3 regions of the Paenibacillus sp. MDV22-iso6 genome follow, and region 1 is predicted to be linked to each of the others. Evidence: riboswitches for the same ligand, from Rfam matches in the RefSeq annotation. Region 1 holds a riboswitch; each other region holds the start of a gene.

Region 1 (7,759 bases):
CAGGAGCGACGATTAAGGAATGGGCTGCTGTCATGCAGAAGCTTGGTGCCAAGCAGGCAATGAACCTGGATGGTGGTGCATCTTCTGGCATGTATGCTGGCGGCAAAATGCTTACTTCCCCGGGCCGCTTGTTAAGTAATACACTTGTTTTTGGTGTCTCTGTTCGTTAAAAGAAAGCTAATATGGGAGGTAGGATCAGATGACACTCACACATAACCGGAAGCCAGATGAAAGCAAAACGGCGGTATTAGCTGTAAACGTAGGGCAAGTTCAGGCCTTGCCTGGCCAGAAGCGCGAAGTGATGAGCGGCATTGTGAAACATCCCATATCCAGCCCGGTCTTCCTGTCATTCACCGGAATGACAGGGGATGCCCAGGCGGATCTCGAGCATCATGGTGGGCCTGATAAGGCAGTTTGTGTATACGATTACAGTCGTTATCCGGCGCTTGAACAACTGTTGGATCGCAAGCTGAACTGGGGAGCTTGTGGAGAAAATCTGACAGTTGAAGGCTGTATGGAGGAAGAAGTCCGGATTGGTGATGTGTATGAATTGGGGGAAGCCACGGTACAGGTCAGCCAGCCAAGACAGCCTTGCTTCAAGCTTGGTGCACGGTATGATTACAAAGAGCTGCCTGTTTATTTTCAGGATAGCGGGCATACCGGATTTTATTTTCGGGTGTTGCAAGAGGGCGAGATAACTCCTTCTGCAATATTCAGACGAATAAGCACGAACCCTGCATCAATGACCATTCTGGAAGCCAATCGAATTATGCATCAGGGGAAGCAGGATGCCGTTGCTATGCGTGCTTTGCTGGCCATTCCAACGTTAGCCGACAGCTGGAAGCAGACCTTATTGAAGCGATTGGCCAAGCTCGAAACTGCTGAACAGGATTAATTCATGCTCTCGTTTAGAGAACAGATTCGAAGATCCATTTTAATTTTAAACTACTTGGGAGAGTGACTAACATGACGATTTTAGGCGCAATTGAAGCTGGAGGAACCAAATTTGTATGTGGTATCGGTACGGAAGAAGGAGAAGTTATTGAGCGCGTAAGCTTTCCAACGACGACACCGGAAGAGACGATGGCTCAAGTAATCGCTTTTTTTGAAGGTAAAGGTATTGAAGCTTTGGGTGTAGGTTCATTTGGTCCAATTGATCCGATTGAAGGAAGCCCGACCTATGGTTACATCACAACAACACCCAAACCGCATTGGGGTCAGTATAACCTGATTGGTAAGCTCAAGGAGCACTTTGATGTACCGATGACGTTCGACACGGATGTAAACGGTGCTGCGCTTGGGGAAGCAACCTGGGGGGCTGCACAGGGCCTGGATAGCTGTCTGTATATTACTGTCGGAACGGGTATTGGTGCAGGCGCAGTTGTAGGTGGCAAAATGGTCCATGGATTGTCTCATCCAGAGATGGGACACATCATTGTACGCAGACATCCTGAAGATACGTATGAAGGGTTCTGTCCGTATCATGGGGACTGTCTCGAAGGGCTTGCCGCAGGTCCTGCCATCAATAAACGTTGGGAGCAACCGGCTTACGAACTGCCATCCGATCACAAGGCCTGGGAGATTGAAGCACATTACCTGGCGCATGCTCTGATGAATTATGTATTGATCCTCACACCTCAGAAAATTGTAATGGGTGGCGGTGTGATGAAGCAGCAGCATCTGTTCCCAATGGTTCGCAGCAAACTGCAGGAATTGCTCGCTGGATACGTTCAGCATCCTGCACTTCAGTCCGAAATTGACCAGTATGTCGTTTCACCGGGACTTGGCGATAACGCAGGACTGTGTGGTTCGCTTGCGTTGGCCAAATTGGCTTTGAACAAGTAAATAGCTTTACAAACAAGCAGTTGACTAATTTTTCCATTGTGGTAATATTATGAGCAACAGCATAGCACGGTTAATGAGGAAGCACCTCTCTTGCATGGATTTTGCAGGAGAGGTGTTTTTTTGTGCTGCTTAATTTAGCACAATACAGACTGTGTCGAGCTGAACTATTGAAGGAGGGACATGATATGGAAGTCATTTTCATGAACAGATTATCCAGAATGTCAGATCAGAATGAAGAACATGCCCAGCTGTGGATCGGTGAAGAAGAAGGAGCGTGGCATCTGGGATGGAGCCGATATGAGGAAGGAGATCGAACGGATGACATCTGGTATGCTGGCAGTTCGTGGGACGAGCTGTTACATGTTTATCGTCATCAGTTAGCCATACAGATGGGCGAAGGATATCGTCCGTTGCTGCAGGGTATGTTTCACGAAAATGATGATTTGAAGTCGCGCAGTTATGGCGGTCAACGTCTTCATTGTTACAGTGAATTATATGGCAATGAGGGGCTGTATATGGACCTATGCATATGGCGCAGGAAGAGAGCAGCGTCTGACCGGAAGGCCCCCTATTTTATTGCAACGAACCGGTTGTTACGCATGATCAGTGCATTTGTTCCACAAACCATCGATGAATTGATGCAACTGCCTGGCGTAGGAGAGAGCAAGGCTTCCGAGTACGGAGCTGAATGGTTGGAGCTTACGAATGGACTGGAACGTTCCACATCTTTTCCGCTAGAGTGGGTGTACTCGGTTCTGAAGGAACAAGAATATGAGAGCTGGTTGTACAAACAGAGAGAGCAGAAATACAAGCAGGAGCTAGACAGATTTACCACACGGAAGCAGGTACTTGAAGGGATGAAAGAAGGATATACGTTAGAGGAGATCGTGAATCGTTCCGGATTGTCCCGTCGGGAGCTAATTGAACTGTTAGAGGCACTGGATTTGGAGGGGTATGACACAGATTGTCTACTCGATGCGGAGCTTGCTGTCATGCCCGAAGAGGAGCAAGAGGCGGTATGGAGCGCCTACGAGGAGCTGGGAGATACGTTTCTGAAGCCCGTGTTACATAAGGTGTATGGAGAAGAGAAGCCTGGCGGGAGCAATCTGGAGCAGGTCTACGAAAGACTGCGCATGATTCGCATCCGGTTTCGTCGTCACACAGAGACAGAGCAGAATGCAGGCTAGATTGGAAATAGGACGTTAGTTGTCATACAATAAACTAATTATAAAAAAAGACGAAGCGTCTCCAAAAGTGGAGCCCTTCGTCTTTTGCTATTTCAAACCCAATCTTTTTTGCGGAAAATAAAGAACATGCTTAGGCCCAGCGTAACCATTAGGCCAATGACCACAAAATAACCATATTTCCAGTCCAACTCAGGCATGTTCGTGAAGTTCATCCCATAGATGCCAGTGATAACGGTCAGCGGCATGAACACCGTGGTAATGGCGGTGAACACACGCATGATTTCATTCGCCCGGTTGGCGATACTGGATTGGTAAGCTTCTCGTAAGTTCCCCATCAAGTCGCGATAAGTCTCAAAGGTTTCGGATATTTTCACAGCATTCTCATAAATGTCACTGAAATACTTTTGCAGTTGATCATCAATAAGACGCAGATCTTTTTTATTGAGTGTGTTAATGACCTCTTTCTGAGGTCCCAGCACTTTCTTCAGCCACAGAATCTCACTGCGCAACCCGATAATCTCATTCAGATGAGACTTCTTGGTGTGCATCAGAATGTCTTCTTCTAGCTTCTCGATACGCGCTTCAATTCGGTCACCTACGGTGAAATAATTATCAACAATCAAGTCAACCAGCAGATACAGCAGCTTATCCGGCGTACTGATTTCCTGTTCCCATAGGATCGGTTTCAATGTTCGCAATTCGCTGACTTTCTGTTTGGTAACACTGATAATAAAGTGTCTGCCAAGGAACAAGTTGACGGCACGTAAAAAAATCTCTTCATCATCAAAACGAATGCTATTAATAACAATAAAATAATGGCTCTCATAAATTTCAATCTTCGGACGTTGTTCTTCGTCACTCAAACAGTCTTCTACGGCCAGATCATGCATCATGAACAGCGGTTGAAGTACCGCCAAATCGTCTACGTCCGCATCAATCCAGTAAAACCCCTCCGCTGGTGGAGTCAGCGCCTGCTGAATGTCGTCCACCGGAATAAATACACCGTTATTTACCAACCGGATTTTCATTATTCATCTACTCCTTCTGCACCCGCCAAATGGGCGGATTTCATCAATATGGGCGCAAAAAGAACAGATCAGCCGGTCGGCAGCGGAGCCTGGAAGTCAGGACTGCGTTCGCTCTATAATCAAACGGAAGTAACGTCCCGCTGCCGGCATGCTGATATCAATTCTCTATGCAGTTTGTCGGAATTCGGCTGCCAGTCAGGCCTCGGGTCGCCATCCATTGAATATGTCACCTCTCACATAAGGGTTTATAACACTTGTCTAGTATACCGCTGGTACAGGGTCCTTTCAAGCGCAAAAATGTGTCGATTTCGCGCCCTGGACCAGTGTATGACAACGGATGATGAACGGTTCCGATCCTGAGGAACAGACATTGAACTACACCTTGACGTGAGGGGATTAATGTCTTAAAGTAAAAGGTGAACCACACTAGTTTTTACAATTGAATAAAGCGAAATCTTATCAAGAGTAGGTGGAGGGACTGGCCCGATGAAACCCGGCAACCGGCGGTATACCGCACGGTGCTAATTCTTGCAGCGACCAAGTGTCCAAGTGACACTGTTGTAACTGAGAGATGAGAGAGGCGCATATCTATTTACATATGACCTTTCTCGGAATCCGAGGAAGGTCTTTGTTATATGCACCGACTTCTCAGCAGTGATTTTCGCTAAGGAACTTGAGCTTGCCGCCAGCAATGTGGTTGCAATTCAGCGCCTGCAGGCAAGCTCATGGCAGCCTATAACTGCACGGATGCGAATCGTATCGAATCCGCAGTGGCTGCATCTATTTATGCACAAGGAGGAGTTAGAAACACCATGCCAATCAAAATTCCAGACACACTGCCTGCCAAGGAAGTACTTGCAGGAGAGAACATCTTTGTCATGGACGAGACATCTGCTTACCAGCAGGACATTCGTCCACTACGTATCGCTATATTAAACCTGATGCCCACAAAGGAAACGACAGAAACACAATTGCTTCGTCTGGTGGGTAACACACCAATTCAGGTAGATATCGTTCTGGTTCATCCGAAGTCTCATACGTCCAAGAATACTTCCCAGGAATATTTGGACTTGTTCTACAAAACCTTTGATGAGATTGAACACCGCCGTTTTGACGGCATGATCATTACAGGCGCTCCTGTAGAGCAAATGGACTTTGAAGACGTGAACTATTGGAAAGAAATCCAGGAGATCTTCGAATGGACCAAAACCAATGTGACTTCGACCATGCATATATGTTGGGCTTCCCAAGCGGGTTTATACCATCATTTCGGAGTTCCCAAAGTTCCATTGGATGAAAAATGTTTTGGCGTATTCTCACATACGATCAACAGATCCAATGTGCAGCTGCTGCGCGGATTTGATGAAGTATTCAACGTCCCGCATTCCCGCCATACGGAAGTGCGACGTGAAGATATTGAAAAAAATGAAAACCTTGAAATATTGGCTGAATCAGAGGAAGCGGGTATTTTCCTGGTTGCTACCAAAGACGGCAAACAGATTTTTGCAACCGGACATGCTGAGTATGACCCGCTTTCATTGAAATGGGAATATGACCGTGATGCAGCTAAAGGCATGGACATTGCGCTGCCTAGACATTATTTCCCGAATGACGATCCTTCCCGTGTTCCCCCGGCCACTTGGAGGGCACATGCAAACTTATTATTCTCTAATTGGCTCAATTACTATGTGTATCAAGAGACACCTTACGATATTGGTCCGCAAATCTAATCGACATTACAGGAGGATGCTGCAATGGAAGACAACAAGTTGAAAATCGAAAGTCGATTGGCCCAAATTGGGTCTATCAATGAACCGGTAACGGGCGCCATTAATTTTCCGATCTATCAATCCACTGCGTTTCGCCACCCAAAGCTTGGACAAAGCACGGGATTTGATTATATTCGTACGACCAATCCAACCCGTAAAGTGTTGGAAGAAGCAGCGGCAGCGTTGGAATCCGGTGATGCAGGTTTTGCTTGTAGCTCCGGCATGGCTGCTTTGCAAACGATTTTCGCTTTATTTGGACAAGGGGATCATCTGATTGTATCGCTGGATCTGTACGGCGGAACGTATCGTTTGCTTGAACGCATCCTGTCTCGATTTGGTGTGACGGCAAGTTACGTAGATACCAATGACCTGGCAGCTCTGGAAAGTATTCGTCAGCCGAATACAAAAGCGGTATTTATTGAGACACCAACCAATCCACTAATGATGATTACGGATGTGGAAGCGGTATGCTCCTGGGCCAAGAGCCATAACTTGCTGACCATTGTGGATAATACACTACTGACTCCATTCTTCCAGCGTCCAATTGAACTCGGTGCTGATATCATCATCCATAGTGCCACGAAGTATCTGGGTGGTCATAATGATGTACTTGCCGGATTAATTATTACCAAAGGGGAAGAATTGTCGGCCGAAATGGCATTCCTGCACAATTCTATTGGAGCAGTGTTGTCTCCAAGCGACTCCTATCAGCTGATGAAAGGCATGAAGACACTCGCTCTTCGCATGGAGCGGCATGAGTATAATGCTTTGACGATTGCCAAGTACCTTTTGGAGCACCCAGCCGTTAATGAAGTGTATCATCCTGGTTTGTCGGATCATCCCGGATTTGAAATACAGAATAAACAATCCAGTGGAAATACAGGCATTTTCTCTTTCAAAGTAAAGGATGCTCGTTATGTTGAACCGTTGCTTCGTCACATCAAACTGATTGCTTTTGCGGAAAGCCTCGGGGGTGTAGAGTCATTGATGACTTATCCTGCGGTACAGACCCATGCGGATATTCCGATTGAAATTCGTGACGCGGTAGGTGTAGATGACCGTCTGTTGCGCTTCTCTGTAGGGATCGAGCACGCCGAAGATCTGATTGCCGATCTGGGCAATGCACTCACAGCTGCACAGCAGGAGATAGAAGGGGGAACGCATCATGAGTGAGCAAAACAATAATGCCAACAATCATGAACGGAATGTTCATTCCGACCTGAAGTTCGATACCAAGCTGCTGCATTTCGGTGACGAAATCGATAAAACCACCGGGGCTTCCAGTGTGCCAATTTATCAGGCCTCCACATTCCATCATTTTGATATTTTTAATCCACCTCAACATGATTATAGTCGTTCCGGTAACCCGACTCGTCAGGCATTGGAGGATTACATTACATTATTGGAGGGTGGGGCACGAGGATTTGCCTATTCCTCAGGCATGGCTGCCATCTCCAGTGTGTTCATGATGTTCTCGGCAGGCGATCACATGATTGTGACGGAAGATGTATATGGAGGAACGTATCGACTGCTTACTTCCATTCTGAGCCGGATGCAGATTGAGACTACCTTTGTGGATATGACCAATATTGAGGAAGTAAAGGCAGCACTCAAACCGAACACGAAGGCAGTCTATATGGAGACACCATCCAACCCGACACTTCGGATCACGGATATTGCTGCAGTCACCTCCTGGGCACAGGAACATGAGTTAATCTCCATTCTTGATAACACCTTCATGACGCCTTATTACCAACGTCCGATTGAGCTCGGGGTGGATATTGTCGTACATAGTGCGACCAAGTTTCTTGGCGGACACAGTGATGTGCTGGCAGGTTTAGCCGTTGCTCGTACGGATTCATTGGGTACACAGCTAAAACAATTGCAGAATGGACTTGGAACCGTGCTCGGGGCTCAGGAATCCTGGCTG
Region 2 (7,759 bases), on a different contig from region 1:
AACTTGTTCGTTATGTGAACAAACTGCGCAAGTCGAGAGAAGAGATTGAGCAATTCCTGCAGCGTGCAGTTGAGGTGTATAACACGATTCATAAATAAAGCATGACAGGTTTACCATGTTAAAGGTTATAATTAAAGGAACGCCATTTCTCTTGAAATAGGGAAGTGGCGTTTGTATTTTCCGAGTTTTCGGGAGAAACTAACGTTGTAATAATGTACATATTTACCGATGACCTGCGGGTCAACTTCTCGACAGACGTTAACATTTTGTCACAAAGCGCGGCGTCAATGACACATTTATCCGGTATAATGAATTTAGTTGTGAAATAAGTGTCAAAGTATCGAATCAAGCGGAGGATGTAGTTCTTCGCCATCTTAAACCAACAGCGGGTGAGAAAAAATTGAAACACTTAACCTTGTTTAAATGGTTAACCGTATTAACCTGTCTTGTCATGTTTCTGGCCACATTTGGCGGAGGCGTTGTGACCCGAACGGAATCGGGCCTCGGTTGCGGCGCAGAATGGCCTTTATGTAACGGAAAACTTGTGCCTGCACATACTGTTGCCTCACTTATTGAATTTTCCCACCGCGCCGTCAGCGCACTGGCAGGGCTTTTGTCCATAGCCTCTTTTGTAGCATTTTTGCGTTTTGGCAAATCACGCCGTGATCTGCAATTGTTTTCATTGTTAACGCTGATATTTGTTATTGTCCAGGGAATCATGGGTGCTTTTGCCGTCGTATTCTCCCAATCTTCCGCAGTCATGGCACTGCATTTCGGATTTGCCTTAATTGCTTTTGCTAGCTCCTTAATGATGGCGCTTGGTATTCGGCAGGAAGCTCGCCATGGTGGATTGGAACGATTGAATCGATATCCGCGAGTCAGCAAAGGGTTCCGAAATCTGGTGTGGTTTTCCACAATCTATACGTACCTCGTGGTATATACTGGAGCATTTGTGAGCCATACGGATTCTGCTGGAGGCTGTTCAGGTTTTCCGCTCTGTAACGGGCAGATTATTCCTGAGCTCTCGGGAGGCGTAGCTGTTGCTTTTGCTCACCGGGTGGCAGCTGTTTCATTAGTAATCGTCATTGCAATCCTCGGTCATTTTGCGTATCGCAAACATCCGGATAACACGGAATTAAGAGCACTTGGCGTCATTTCTGTTGTGCTGGTTTTGTTGCAAGTGGTCATTGGTTTTGGACTGATGCTCACGATGAATCGTCCGGAAGTGTATATGTTCGTGGCGCTGGCGCATATGCTTGATATTGCTATTTTGTTCGGTGTATTAACCTATATGAGTTTCCTGGTGTACAAGTTGCATCGGCCCGTTAATCGGTTCTGATATATCCGAATTATTGTAGTTCAGGGATAATCCAGTGAAGTTCACCATCCGATGATGTACATCATTGGACAGGTGAACTTTGTTTGATGTCAGGCGTGTCAGGGCACCCTATTGTAAGCAGCGGTCATACGTTTACTCTGATTCCGATTTTGTTTAATATGATGAATTATTATTAATTTGATGATCTGCAGAGTGGAAAGAGGAGGCTATATATGCTGCGAACGTTGCTGGGTGAAAAGCCGCGTAAGAACGAAGGCATACTAAAGGACGCGATGGAAGCGATGGCGGATACGCTTGAGCTATTTCAGCGACAGATGCATGTGGACCATGATCCTACCCATGATTTTCGTAAACTGTATATATGGACCCAGGGATTGATCTCTTCGCTGGATGAATTGGAGCAAAGCTGTTTTGCAGCTTCCCATTTCCGTCAGAAAGTCAAAGCGGGCTCTACGGACGATATGACATTACCAGAAAAAGCAGAGTATGCCCGTTACGTCTATTTCTATAAGGATGGCTTCATCCGATGTTTTGCCATTCTGGATAAGTTAGGTACAGTGTTGAATGAAATATTTGAGCTGAACACAACCAATGTTAAAACGCATTATTCTTATTTCACCGTATTAAGACAGTTCGGATATGATAAGCTGCATTATGTTCTTGCTAACGAACTAATTCGGATCAAGGACTCTTACCGTGAGCCAATGAGCAAATTGCGCAAGCGGCGAAACATGGAGATTCATTACATGAATTCCGAAATGCAGGATGATCTGTGGCAGCTGCACCAGACTTTGCAAGGGAAAGTGAAGCTGGAAGACCTGGATCAGCATCTTTTGGAACTCCGGCAGGGTGTGGATATGGTATGTGAGACGTTAAAAGCAGCGTATGGCTACATCAACGAGAAGTGGCATAAGCAGGTAGTGAATCAACCGACGAACTGATTGGATAGTAATATTTGCCTTTGACAAATCGGAATACTTGGATTATACTGAGTTCCTGATCGACAGTTAGATGGAATTAACATTTATGACATTAACATTATAACTACTACTGAACTTATAAATTAAATATTTCTTATCGAGAGCGGCGGAGGGACAGGCCCGATGAAGCCCGGCAACCGATTTATAACTGCATGACAGCTGTGTCATACTTTATAGATGTTAGGTGCTAATTCCTACAAAATGGTGCAAGGCACGATTTTGGCAGATGAGAAGGTATAATCTTTCACGTGAAGAGCCCTTTTTGTTTCTGCAAAAGGGGCTCTTTTTTTGTACGATGAAGGGGAGTTTTCCTTTCATTCGGGTAAAGATACATGTAGGCAGTGGGAAGGAGCAGTAATTTTGATTGAATTAAAAGGTTTAACCAAGAAGTACGGTAAAGGTTCAAAAAGTACGACGGCCTTATCGGAACTAAATTTGAATATCCGCAAGGGTGAAATATTCGGAGTTATCGGTCATTCCGGTGCAGGCAAGAGTACATTGATCCGTTGTATCAATTTGCTCGAACGCCCCACGGCAGGCGAGGTTTGGGTTGATGGAATCAACCTAACCGATCTCAATAAGTCCGATTTGCAACAACAACGGCGTAAGATCGGCATGATTTTTCAACACTTTAATCTGTTATCCTCAGCTACGGTATATGACAATGTGGCTTTTCCTTTAAAGCTCGTTAATACGCCCAAGGCTGCAATTGATCGAAAAGTGAAGGAAATGCTCGCATTGGTTGGACTGGAGGACCACAGCAATAAATATCCGGCCCAGCTGTCAGGCGGACAGAAGCAAAGGGTAGGTATTGCGAGAGCGCTCGCGAGTGATCCGAACGTGCTGCTGTGTGATGAGGCCACATCGGCACTTGATCCCCAGACAACTGATTCGATTCTGAAGTTATTGCTGGATATCAATGAAAAGTATAACCTCACGATTGTTCTAATCACCCATGAGATGCACGTGATCCAGAATATCTGTGATCAGGTGGCGGTTATCCATCAGGGAGGCATCGTGGAGCAAGGGCCAGTGACGGAAGTATTTCTCAAGCCGCAGCATGCCATTACGCGTGACTTTATGATGCGGGACCATGAGGTGGGAATTGCATTAGAAGAGACCGCTCTGGCGAGTGCAGATGTCTCATTACAGAAGGATGGATCTTCTAAGCTTGTGAAAATATCCTTCTTGGGCAATAAAACCTATGAGGCGATTTTGTCCAGAACGGTTCGTAAAACAGGAGTGGATTTCGCCATTTTGCAAGGCACCATTTCAACGATCAAACAAGTTCCCTATGGACAGCTGACCGTTCGGTTTGAGGGGCAGTCAGATGAGATCAATCTCACCATTAAAGAATTAGTGGATCAGGGACTTGATGTGGAGGTGCTTCGTTAAATGGATTTTTCAACAGTGCGTTGGGAAGAAATCGGTAAGGCTTCAATTGAAACACTGCAAATCCTCGGAGCATCGGGCCTATTCACGATAATCATTGGTTTGCCGCTAGGCGTATTGCTGTTTATGACGGCAAGGTCGACTTCGATTCAATCTCAAGTGGTGTACACGATACTATCGTTTATTGTAAATATTCTGCGATCAGTGCCATTTATCATTTTGATTGTTGCACTCATTCCGTTTACGCGTTCACTGGTTGGCACTGCTACAGGAGTACTGGGCGTTATACCACCACTCGTCATTGCCGCAGCTCCATACTTTGCCCGGTTGGTGGAAACTACACTGCGTGAAGTGGATCGTGGCGTCATTGAAGCCGCACAGGCGATGGGAGCTTCAACCGGACAGATTGTACGGCGTGTGCTTCTGCCAGAGGCATTGCCGGGTCTGATAGCTGGTATCACCATTACAATCGTTACCTTAGTTTCCTACACGGCGATGGCGGGGATGGTTGGTGGTGGAGGTCTGGGAACATTGGCAATCAACTACGGATACTTCCGTTATCAGAATGAAATTATGATTATATCCGTTGTATTTATGATCATTTTGGTGCAAGTGCTTCAGATGGCTGGCGATCGTTTGGTTAAATGGTTCACCAGGAAATAACACATATATAGCATTTACCTGATTCGGTATCGATTTGGGGCAAAATGCAAAAAAATTTATTGGAGAAGGGGTTTTACACATGAAAAAATGGTCTTTTGCTCTACTTAGTATTATGCTGATTGCGGTTCTAGCGGCTTGCGGAAACAACAAGGATTCCGACAGCGGCGCTGATAATGCTGGAGGCGCACCGCGCACCGTAGAATTGAAAGTGGGAGCATCCCCTACACCACATGCAGAAATTTTGGAAAGCATCAAGCCTGAACTCGAAGCTGAAGGCATTCGCTTGCAAATCGTGACTTTCAATGACTATGTTCAACCGAACCAACAGCTTGAAGATAAACAACTGGATGCGAACTTTTTCCAACACCAACCTTACCTGGATACAGAGAACAAAGAACGTGGTTTCCATCTCGTTGCTGTAACACCTGTGCATGTTGAGCCATTTGCTGGCTATTCCAAAAAAATCAAATCATTGGATGAGTTGAAAGACGGCGCAAAAGTAGCCATTCCTAATGACCCATCCAACGGCGGTCGTGGACTGTTGTTGCTTGCAAAAGAAGGACTTATCACGCTGAAAGACAACACAAATATCACTTCTACGATTCAGGATATTACAGCCAATCCGAAAAATCTGAATATCATCGAGCTGGATGCAGCCATGATGCCTCGTCAACTGGATGAAGCAGATCTGGTATTCATCAACGCCAACTACGCGCTGGAAGCCAATCTGAACCCAGAGAAGGATGCGCTGTTGATCGAGGACCTGCAAGGTAACCCTTATGCAAACATTCTCGTATCCCGTGAAGATAACAAAGATGCAGATGCCATCCAAAAACTGGCTGCAGCCCTGCATTCCGAAGAGGTTAAAACATTCATCAAAGATCGTTATCAAGGTGCTGTAGAACCGGCGTTTTAAGCTGAACGATTAAGCTGAAAATATATTGTATACTCGGCTCCACTTGTTATGGAACTACTAAAGAAAGCCCTGCATTCTCTTTATGGAGAATGCAGGGCTTTCTGTTTTGTACATCATGTTAAAGAGAACGTTTTGAGGTAAGAGCACTTCGATGTAGGAATACTATAAGTGCTTTACTTATAAGCTTAACGTTTATTCGGATCAGTATCTGAATGTCCATCTGTCTGTTGGCTATCAGAGCCTGCGGACTCCTGTCCAGCAGCATGCTGTTGGTAAGCTTCCTCTGCAGGAGATAGCGAATTCTGATCTCCTGGGTCAGCATCTTTTTTGCGGCCGGTCAGCTTGCGACGAATCCATCCGAAAGCACCAACAATAGCGGCCACGATGACAAACCATCCTTTCTTAAGTAAAAGCAATAATCCAACTTTCTTAGCTACAGCTACACCAGCACCACCGAGAATCAGACTGGTCAGGCCAAGTTCTGATTTTTTGTCTACGGATGCATCAAACTCTTCATAGGTATTTCCTTTGATCACGTTGAGCTGGTTAAGCACGGAGCTTTCAAACTGTTTGCGATTTTCTTCAAAATTGGCACTATCCGTAACGAGGATAACACCGATGTATCCTTCGCGGGTGAGTACATTCACATTATAATTGACGAGTTTTTCCCGCTCTGCATCCTCAAGACCAAGAGAATAGATCAATTGATGTTTGCTGCTGTCATAGGTGGGCTCAATTTCCCATCCGGTGATAAACAATTGATTTTCGGGTGTTGTTTTCTCATTTTGATCTTCTGTACCTCTTTTATAGCTATCGAGCAGTTCATCGGCATCCAGATCGTCTTTCTCACTATCATCGACATGACCGGTATCGTTATATTCAAAGATAACATACCAGTTGGAGTTTTCGCCGGCGCCATAGATACTTCCAATTTCCGTTCCATTGGGGAAGGAGTCCGTGTCTTCCAGGAACCTTTGGGTGTTAGCTGCATCGAGATAGGAGAGATTTTCAGCTACGTTTAATGTTGCTTTGTTATCAAGGACTACGTCTGAAGGCCCATCAATCCATTGATAATCTTCGGTGGAGCTATTGCTTTCACTTTCTGCAGATGCTGTGGTCGAGAATGGAGCTTGAAATGAGGCGATAAGCAAAATTGCGAGTAGAGAGGCTAACCATCTTTTCATTTACGCTGTATTCCTTTCGAAGGTGTCATGCAATGTTGTCATTTACATGAACATATGTATTGTGTCGTTATATTCATAAGAAAATAAGGACTTATCGACATTAACATAGGCATCCAGACCAGACAAGGGAATTCTGGAGATAAAGGGTTAATTTTCCTACAAAAGACCTAATTCATTTTATTTCAGTGGTTTGAAAGATAAGTATTTAGTCCTTAATTTACACTTTTTTGCAAATGGTACAGATTGGTGGGAAACACGAGTTGTGGGGGGATGATAAATCTTTTATACTGAATGAGTGACTGCTCTTTGAAGAGGGGGATGAACGTGAAGGGAAAGATTGCCCTCATAACGGGAAGTGCCAAAGGTCTTGGTAAAATGACGGCTCTCAGTCTGGCGGATCAGGGTTGCCATATTGCTCTCAATTACGTACATAGCCGTACGGAAGCTGAGGCGTTACAGACTCAGATCATAGCCAAGGGTGTGCGGTGTATTGCCATTCAGGCCGATATTTCCAAGACAGAAGAGATCACTATGCTCGTTGCTCAGGTCGAAGAGAAACTGGGCAGCATTGATATTCTCGTGAACAACGCGGGTCCTTTTGTCCGTGAACGTCGACTGTTTGCCGAGTATTCCGAAGATGAGGTTCAGATGCTTGTGCAAGGAAATCTGCTTGGACCGATGCTGCTGGATCAGCGTGTATTGCCGGAGATGCGGCGCAAGCAGTGGGGACGAATTATACATTTTGGCTTCAGTCATGCAGGAGAAGCGAGGTCATGGCCTCATCGGGCGGTTTATGCTGCTGCGAAGGTAGGTCTGGTTTCATTTACAAAGACACTTGCTGTGGAGGAAGCTCCCTACGGCATTACGGTTAATATGGTCTGTCCAGGTGATATTCGCGGTGCCAACAAAGAGAAAACGATTGATGAGATGGCAGGTATAACCGACGAGGAAACGCCGAGAGGACGTCCTGGAAGCGGTGAAGATATTGCACGGGTGATTACCTATCTGTGTCTGGATCATTCCGATTTTATAACAGGTAACATTATGGATGTATCTGGAGGACTTGACCCGATTCGTCCTAACATACAGCGTGAGGATGCATAGCACAAAAAAAGAGCCCTCCGCTTCATGTGAAGCGAAAGGCTCTTGAGGTTTATTTCGTGAAGGATTGATTAGAATACTTGTACGACTTCTTCAACACCCTCAACTTCTTCGAGAAGGGCGCGTTCAATCCCGGCTTTTAAGGTAATGGTGGAGCTTGGGCAGCTACCGCAGGCACCGACCA
Region 3 (7,759 bases), on a different contig from region 1:
CACCGGTCTGGGCTATTGTTATGGTCTTCATGTGGGTGGGCATCTATTTGAACTCAGGTGGCCTGGGTGCAGTAGCACGTCTATTCGAGATTATTTTGCCCATCACACTTATCATTTTTGTCATTGCCATTTTGCTTAGCAGCAAACTGTTTGAAATTAATAACCTGAGGCCCGTATTGGGAGAAGGGATTATGCCGGTATTCAAGGGACTTAAGTCAACTTTGCTTGCGTATACAGGCTATGAAGTGATGTTTGTCATCATGGCTTATATGCAGCACCCGCAAAAAGGGATCAAAGCGGTAATGTGGGGTACGCTCGTTCCGACAGGCATCTACTTAATTACGGTAGTTATGGTAATCGGAAGTCTTTCCATTGAAGGCATGAAAACTCGAACGTGGCCTACCCTGGATCTGATGAGAAGCTTTGAGCTACAGGGATTGATCTTTGAGCGTTTTGAATCGCTGCTGCTCGTGATCTGGATCATGCAAATCTTCTCGACCTTTTCGATCACACACTATGCAGCTACCGTTGGCTGTGCCCAGTTGTTCAAAAGCAAGAAAATTTTACCCGCCATGTTTATCCTGCTGCCTGTAATTTATATCATCGCCTTAATTCCCAAGGATGTGAACGAAACATTTCAACTGGGGGATGCAGTGGGTAATTTATCCATTTACCTATTTGGAATTCTGCCTACAGTCCTACTGTTGATTAGCATCCTCCGCAAAAAAGGAGGGAAGTATGCATGAGTCGCAAGGTCAGATTAGCGCTATTGCTGCCTGGATTAATGCTGCTGTTGTTTACCTCTGGATGCTGGAGCAGCAAAGAGATTGAGGATCTTAGTGTGTACGTGGGACTGGGTATTGATGTTGCCAAAGAGACAGAATTTGAGAAGAGTGTGAATGAACAGGGTGGACACTATCCGAAAAGGAATAATATCACAGCTACGGTTCAGATTGTTCCTAAGGGATCATCCAAGGAAGAGAGCCAGCAAGGATCCCCTGGAGCAGGGAAGTCCTATTTTAACGAACAATTAACAGGCGATTCAGTTATACAGATATTTCGTCAGTTCTCTCTGAGAAGAGACCGGCCGCTGATTGGACATCATCTGAAAGTCATCGTGGTGTCCTCCGAGGTGACCCGGAAATTCAGACTGGATCAACTGCTTGATTTTGTGTTGCGTGATAATGATATTCGGCCAAGCTGTCTGGTTGTTGTCAGTGATCGCAGGGCACTGGATGCATTGACGTCCAACGATCCCAGTGAGATTCCTTCATTCTACCTTACCGGACTTGTGGACAATGTGTATCGTACCAATAAAATTCTGCCACCAGTCTCACTCGCCAAATTGGATGCAACCATGCAATCGGGGTCGAGCTATTTGCTGCAAAATGTCATCTCCTATGAGGGGGAACACAAGTTTTCGGGAGCGGCCATTTTTAGCGGGAAAACGAACCGATGGATCGGAAGTCTGAATCAGACGGACATGGAGGGACTATCCTGGGTACAAGGAAAAGCGAAAGGTGGAGTCGTTAAGACGTATACACACAAAGACGGCAGCACTATAACCTACGAGATTAAACACATAAAATCGAAAATTATTCCCACAGTTAAGGGCGACGATATTTCATTTCATGTTCAAATTGAATCAGACGGCTGGTTTATGGAAAATTGGACAGCTCCGGAAGCGCATGGTTCTGAGCATTATCTGGATGGTCTGGAGAAGGACTTCGGTCATATGGCTGAACAACAGGTAGATCAATTGCTTCACAAAATGCAGGATGTCTACAAGGTGGATGCAGCAGGGTTTGGCGATAAGCTGCGAATCAAATATCCACGGGTATGGAAGAAAATTAAAAATAACTGGGACGAAACGTTTAGTGAAATTCCGATCACGTATGATATTAAAGTTAAAATCACAAATCAGGGATCATCGACGGAATAAGAGAGACGTTTCTTTTTAATAGTTGACACAAACATGATAGATCGCTTTTTTTATAAAAAATCATTTTCTTATCCAGAGAGGTGGAGGGACTGGCCCTTAGAAACCTCAGCAACAGATCTGAAGGATACTGTGCTAATTCCAGCGGGTGAACAGCCTGATAGATAGGAGCGTTTGTTTTTATTTGTCAGTAACGGCGCACTCTTTAGGAAGAGTGTGTCTTTTTGTTTTGTTGTTTTCTGGATGAAGAAGTAGGGGAGCAGACATGAATAACAACAAAGGTACAGGGCATTTTCAGCGCAAAATGCAGGCACGTCATGTAATCATGCTCTCACTGGGTGGTGTCATTGGTACAGGTCTTTTTCTTAGTTCGGGTTATACCATCCAGCAGGCAGGACCGATCGGTACCATTCTGTCTTATCTGATCGGAGCGATTGTCGTCTATCTGGTCATGCTCTGTCTAGGTGAACTTTCTGTTCATATGCCAGAGACAGGGGCGTTTCATAGCTATGCGGCAAAATATATTGGACCAGCAACAGGATACACTGTAGCCTGGTTGTATTGGCTCACTTGGACGGTTGCCCTCGGTTCCGAGTTTACAGCGGCCGGGCTGTTGATGCAGCGCTGGTTTCCTTCAGTGAATGTTTGGATCTGGAGCGCATTGTTTGCGCTTATGATCTTCCTGTTCAACGCGCTGACCGTCAAATTTTTTGCGGAATCGGAGTTCTGGTTTTCCGCAGTTAAAGTCCTTACAATTGTAGTCTTCATTATTCTCGGAGGCGCAGCCGTGTTTGGTATTATTCCAATGGCAAATTCGGAACCTGCACCGTTTCTATCCAATATTACAGCATCTGGTTGGTTCCCCAATGGGGCTACTGCGATACTAATGACGATGCTTGCTGTAAACTTTGCGTTCTCGGGTACCGAACTGATTGGGATTGCTGCCGGGGAAACAGAGAATCCGGAGAAGACGATTCCAAAAGCGATCCATACCACGCTCTGGCGTTTAATTATCTTTTTTATCGGAACGATTGTTATCCTCTCGGCACTGCTGCCGATGTCGGATGCAAGCGTACTCGAAAGTCCGTTTGTGGCGGTCATGGAGCGAATCGGTGTTCCGTATGCAGCGGACATCATGAATTTTGTTATTTTGACGGCGATTTTGTCTGCGGCCAATTCGGGATTGTATGCATCTTCGCGAATGCTCTGGTCACTGGCCGATAAAAAGACAATCTCTCCATGGTTTGCCAAATTGACCAAACGTGGTGTGCCGCTGAATGCGCTCTTGATCAGTATGGTTGGGGGCGGTCTGGCTTTGCTGTCCAGCATCATTGCGCCAGGTACCGTGTATATTACATTGGTCTCCATTTCAGGTCTGGCTGTTGTTGCGGTCTGGATGAGCATCAGTGCTTCACAGTACATGTTCCGCAGACAGTATATCCGGGAAGGACATGCGGTCAAGGATCTGGTCTACCGCACACCACTTTACCCGGCGGTACCGATCATCTCGTTTATATTGTGCCTGGCTTCATGTATAGGCATTGCTTTTGACCCGACACAGCGAATAGCGCTGTATTGCGGAGTTCCATTCATCGCGGTGTGTTACGCAGCGTATTATTTGACAGAACGTGTGAATAAGAAAAGAGGACAAGTACATGACGCAAGTACAACAGACTAATCCCATAGAACAGATCCTGCGTGAGTATCCAGTCATGATTCTGGATGGGGCGCTGGCAACCGAACTGGAGCAGCATGGCTGTGATCTGGATGATCCACTATGGTCGGCTCGTGTATTGCTCGAGAATCCAGATGTTATCGTTCAGGTCCATGCAGATTATTTCCGCGCAGGAGCCGACTGTGCAATTACATCCAGTTATCAGGCGACGGTGGAAGGCTTCGGCAAGAGAGGAATCGGCGAGCAAGCAGCGTTGGACCTGATTCGCAAGACGGTGGAACTGGCTGCACAGGCGAGAGATGACGTATGGGCAGAAGTGCAGGACGGGGGATTTGAAAACACGGCAGTCAAACCGGAGGGCAATCTGGTATTCGGAACGGCACAACAAACGTCTGATGTCTTGGAGACAGGGGTCTTGGCTCGGCCACGACCGATGGTTGCTGCATCCGTTGGGCCCTACGGCGCTTATCTAGCTGATGGATCGGAGTATGTCGGTCACTACGGCGTGTCGGATGAGACGTTGGCTGCATTCCATCGTCCGCGTATGGCGGCGCTGATTGAAGCGGGTGCTGATATTCTGGCGTTTGAGACGATTCCTTCGTTGCAGGAAGCACAGGTGCTGGTTGATTTACTGAAGGAGTTTCCTCATGCGTATGCCTGGTTATCTTTTTCTTTAAAAGACGGGACGGCAATCAGCGAAGGTACGCCGATTGAGACATGTGCACGATTGTTTGGTTCCGAGCCGCAGATTGCTGCGATTGGCCTGAACTGTGCTCCCATGGAAGTGGTGACAGAAGCCGTAAGTATTCTCAGCCGTGCCAGCGACAAACCTGTTATTGTGTATCCGAACTCGGGAGAAGTATACGATGCAGCTACGAAGACGTGGAGCGGACAGGGAACGTGTGGCAGTATGAGTGATGCTTCGGAACAGTGGGTGGCCGCGGGTGCTAAGCTGATTGGTGGGTGCTGCCGAACTACACCGCAGCAGATTGGTGAGCTGGCGAAGAAGTGGCGGAAATAGCTCCTTCGTATGTGCTTGGGATTCACCCTGCCTGTGAAGGAGTCATACGAGCAGCCCTTTCGTTCCTATTGGGATACGGAAGGGCTGTTTATGTGTTTTTGATTATCGCAAGTAATCAGTCAGTGTAGAAATAAGATGTTTACTTGGAATGCTATTCTTTTGCCTAAGTTATTCAATGACCAATATACGTGGGGATGCTTCACGAATAACTCTCGAAGAGAACCACGAGCCAAGAGCTGCTGCACCAATACTTAGGCAAGCAAACAGAATAATGCCTCCCCAATTTAAAATAAGTGGAAGATGTACGATGCCATATCCCGAAAGGACTAACTCAAGTAGCATGGGTAGCACATACACACCTACTACGATACCTATTACTGCTCCAATGGCAGACAGAAGTGTAATTCCCATGGCAACTGACAATCGAATTTGATGAGATGTCATGCCAATGGATTTGTAGATTCCGTACGTTCTGCTTTCTTTGCGGATACTGATCCGGCAGGTACTGAAAATAATGATAAATGTAGCGAGGATAAACAATAATCCAATCAAGCTCATGGGATAGATGAGGATATCAGCGGCTTCTGCATAGACCGAATCGAGCAGTGTTTTTTGGGTTACGACTGAAGCGGAAGCTTTGAATTGCTCATTTAATTCCCCTGCAACCGTATCTGCTTGCGCTGGATCTTTTAAGTTGATGAAAATGGTATCGAAATCACCGTAAGACGGGTTCACCGTTCTCATGGCATCAATGGTAATCCGCCCTGATACGGACATGTTGGCGATCGCCTGATAGATTCCGGTGATGATGAATGTGCGTTTTTCTCCCTCAATGTAAAGATCTATGGGGTCACCGAGTTCCTTATTTAATGTCTTAGATACACTTACACCAATGGCAATTTCATTCGCTTGACGAGGATTATCTCCTTTTAGCGTCTCAAACCCAAGCTCCTGATAACTTCCGTCGAGTACACTCAGATATAGGCTGGTGGATTGACCCTGCATTTTTGAGAAAGACTCCGGACTAACTACTCCGGTTATGTTTCCTTGCCAACCCATAGTTCTAATCCTAAAATCCTTTCCTAACACTTGCTTCAGCTCAGCCTGGGGGAATGTATTTTTGTTAACAACGACAGCTGCGATATTGGCATTGTCATAACCCCATTGGGCGGCAGTCTGATAAATTCCGGTGATGCTGTTTAATAGAACATACCCCAGCACCAGTACGGAGGAAGCCATTGTGGTCAGCAGCAGCATTAAAACAGAACTTTTGGTGTTCTTGATCAGATTGCGGCTTCCGATGACCACAGCTACAGGCAATCGCGCAAAAACGACCCAGTTACCGAATGGCGAATTTATTCGGTTTGCGATGCGAGCATGATCCGCTTCTGACATGCCATAGCGTATGGCCTGCACCGGCTGGATGCTGCGTGTTGTTTTGGCATACAGAATGACGAATAATAGTACTAGTGCAAACAGGGACACACCTACTAGCATGGCTTGACTAACTCCGTTGATCGTAATATGACGATCGCCTACCTGAAGAGAAGACACGGAGATATTGATAATAAATTTGGATACCACCACGCTCAATGCGAGTCCTGGGAGAATGGCAACAACGGATAGTAAGGAGTACTGAATAACATATGTACCTATAGTTCTGCTTGAAGTGAGGCCGAGTGATTTGAGAATGCCGACCGTTTTATAGTTGGCCAGAATAGCATCCGAAATCGTGATTCCGATAGTAATAAGGGCGATTACAAGCATAACAGTACCTAGGAATATCATGATGAATCCAATCATCTGATTGATGATCAGATAGAAAGAGGAGATGCTTTCAAATTCCATCTTGGTTTCCAGGAAAGGAGTACCCATCTCGCTCGTATAACGTTCCCAATAGCTTGAATTGGTGCTGTAATCGTCGAAGTGGATGCCCATCATATAATTGTCTTTACCCGCGACTGAATCGAAATCCGCTTGATAATCTGTGGGATTCATCCATACGCGTGCTGTGTTGGTGAGGGGGGCTCCATATGGCACATCGACCACAATGCCGGATACCTTCAGATCAAGTGTACAGAAACCTGTCTTGAAGCCTATCGTATCTCCTGCCGAGATATTGTAGGCATTTGCCAATGAAGTCGGAATCCAGACCGTACCTTGCTCGGGAACTTTACTTGCATTTCCGTTTGAAAAAATGAGTTCATCCACACCCCATGGGGGTGGAGGGGTGTTAAGCATGTAAAGATAAACGTTGGTTATATCCATACCCTTAAAGGCGATGCCTGACAATGTGCGATAGGTCAGCAATGGAGATACTTCGATTCCTTCCTGAGCAGCCCACCATTGATGTACATCGTTGGGATCATTCAACCCTTTCTCAAACGTCAGAATCTGATGAGATCCATTGGTTTGATCATGCATATCTTTAAATTGATTGCCTGTGTTGGTCAGGATGATGACCGCCGTAGATACAAGGAGTGTAGAAAGCAGAATCAGCAGAGCGATAAATAGGTTTTGAATTTTACTTCTGCGCAGGTAGGAGATGCTCAGTTTCAACATGGCAGCCATAGATTACTCCTTCCCCGACACAAAAGCGAAAACCATCGATTCCCGATTCTGGATCTGGTGTTCGTCATATTTGTCAAACTCGAGAATACCTCCAACCTTGCCATCCCGGATAAAGATCAGACGATCCGCCCGGCAGGCTGCCTTGATATCATGCGTAACCATCACAACAGACTGTCCCTTACGGTTGATATCGGTCAGGATATCCAGCACGGCTTTCCCGTGCTCATAGTTGAGGCTTCCCGTGGGTTCATCTGCAAAGATGATGTCTGGTGAATTGATCAGCGCACGTGCAATAGCTGCTCGTTGCTGCTGGCCACCCGAGGTTTGGGAGGGGAGACGGCTATTCTGTCCGTCGATATCCATTGCCTTCATGAGGTGGGTGGCACGTGCCTTGACCTCACTTTTTTTGCTTCCGGCAATGTAACCTGGCAAGGCGATGTTATCCTGGATGGAAAGATCGGGCACCAGATTGATACTTTGGTAGATGTAGCCGATTCTACGGGTACGGAATTCGGACATTTCCCGCTCACTATAGGCGTCAATACGCTGATCC

The links. A riboswitch is a leader RNA that binds a small molecule or an ion and turns the genes downstream of it on or off. The one in region 1 is predicted to bind S-adenosylmethionine.
Region 2: another riboswitch for S-adenosylmethionine. It lies ahead of AC4PM4_RS26375 (methionine ABC transporter ATP-binding protein); the one in region 1 lies ahead of metA (homoserine O-acetyltransferase MetA).
Region 3: another riboswitch for S-adenosylmethionine. It lies ahead of mmuP (S-methylmethionine permease); the one in region 1 lies ahead of metA (homoserine O-acetyltransferase MetA).

What each region holds. Positions count from the first base shown of each region.
Region 1 is NZ_JBZVDZ010000006.1:288,826-296,584, forward strand. Features, by position in the region: gene AC4PM4_RS18710 (phosphodiester glycosidase family protein) at 1-170, shown strand, start outside; gene AC4PM4_RS18715 (MOSC domain-containing protein) at 200-895, shown strand; gene AC4PM4_RS18720 (ROK family protein) at 967-1,845, shown strand; gene AC4PM4_RS18725 (HRDC domain-containing protein) at 2,031-3,032, shown strand; gene corA (magnesium/cobalt transporter CorA) at 3,125-4,060, opposite strand; SAM riboswitch class I at 4,514-4,638, shown strand; gene metA (homoserine O-acetyltransferase MetA) at 4,873-5,790, shown strand; gene AC4PM4_RS18740 (aminotransferase class I/II-fold pyridoxal phosphate-dependent enzyme) at 5,815-7,002, shown strand; gene AC4PM4_RS18745 (trans-sulfuration enzyme family protein) at 6,995-7,759, shown strand, end outside.
Region 2 is NZ_JBZVDZ010000011.1:110,966-118,724, reverse strand. Features, by position in the region: gene AC4PM4_RS26390 (thioredoxin family protein) at 1-98, shown strand, start outside; gene AC4PM4_RS26385 (COX15/CtaA family protein) at 416-1,339, shown strand; gene AC4PM4_RS26380 (Cthe_2314 family HEPN domain-containing protein) at 1,552-2,280, shown strand; SAM riboswitch class I at 2,411-2,552, shown strand; gene AC4PM4_RS26375 (methionine ABC transporter ATP-binding protein) at 2,680-3,714, shown strand; gene AC4PM4_RS26370 (methionine ABC transporter permease) at 3,715-4,374, shown strand; gene AC4PM4_RS26365 (MetQ/NlpA family ABC transporter substrate-binding protein) at 4,454-5,290, shown strand; gene AC4PM4_RS26360 (DUF2167 domain-containing protein) at 5,476-6,474, opposite strand; gene AC4PM4_RS26355 (SDR family oxidoreductase) at 6,799-7,578, shown strand; gene AC4PM4_RS26350 (NifU family protein) at 7,647-7,759, opposite strand, start outside.
Region 3 is NZ_JBZVDZ010000010.1:183,248-191,006, reverse strand. Features, by position in the region: gene AC4PM4_RS25775 (GerAB/ArcD/ProY family transporter) at 1-746, shown strand, start outside; gene AC4PM4_RS25770 (Ger(x)C family spore germination protein) at 743-1,942, shown strand; SAM riboswitch class I at 2,008-2,110, shown strand; gene mmuP (S-methylmethionine permease) at 2,205-3,617, shown strand; gene mmuM (homocysteine S-methyltransferase) at 3,595-4,635, shown strand; gene AC4PM4_RS25755 (ABC transporter permease) at 4,804-7,206, opposite strand; gene AC4PM4_RS25750 (ABC transporter ATP-binding protein) at 7,210-7,759, opposite strand, start outside.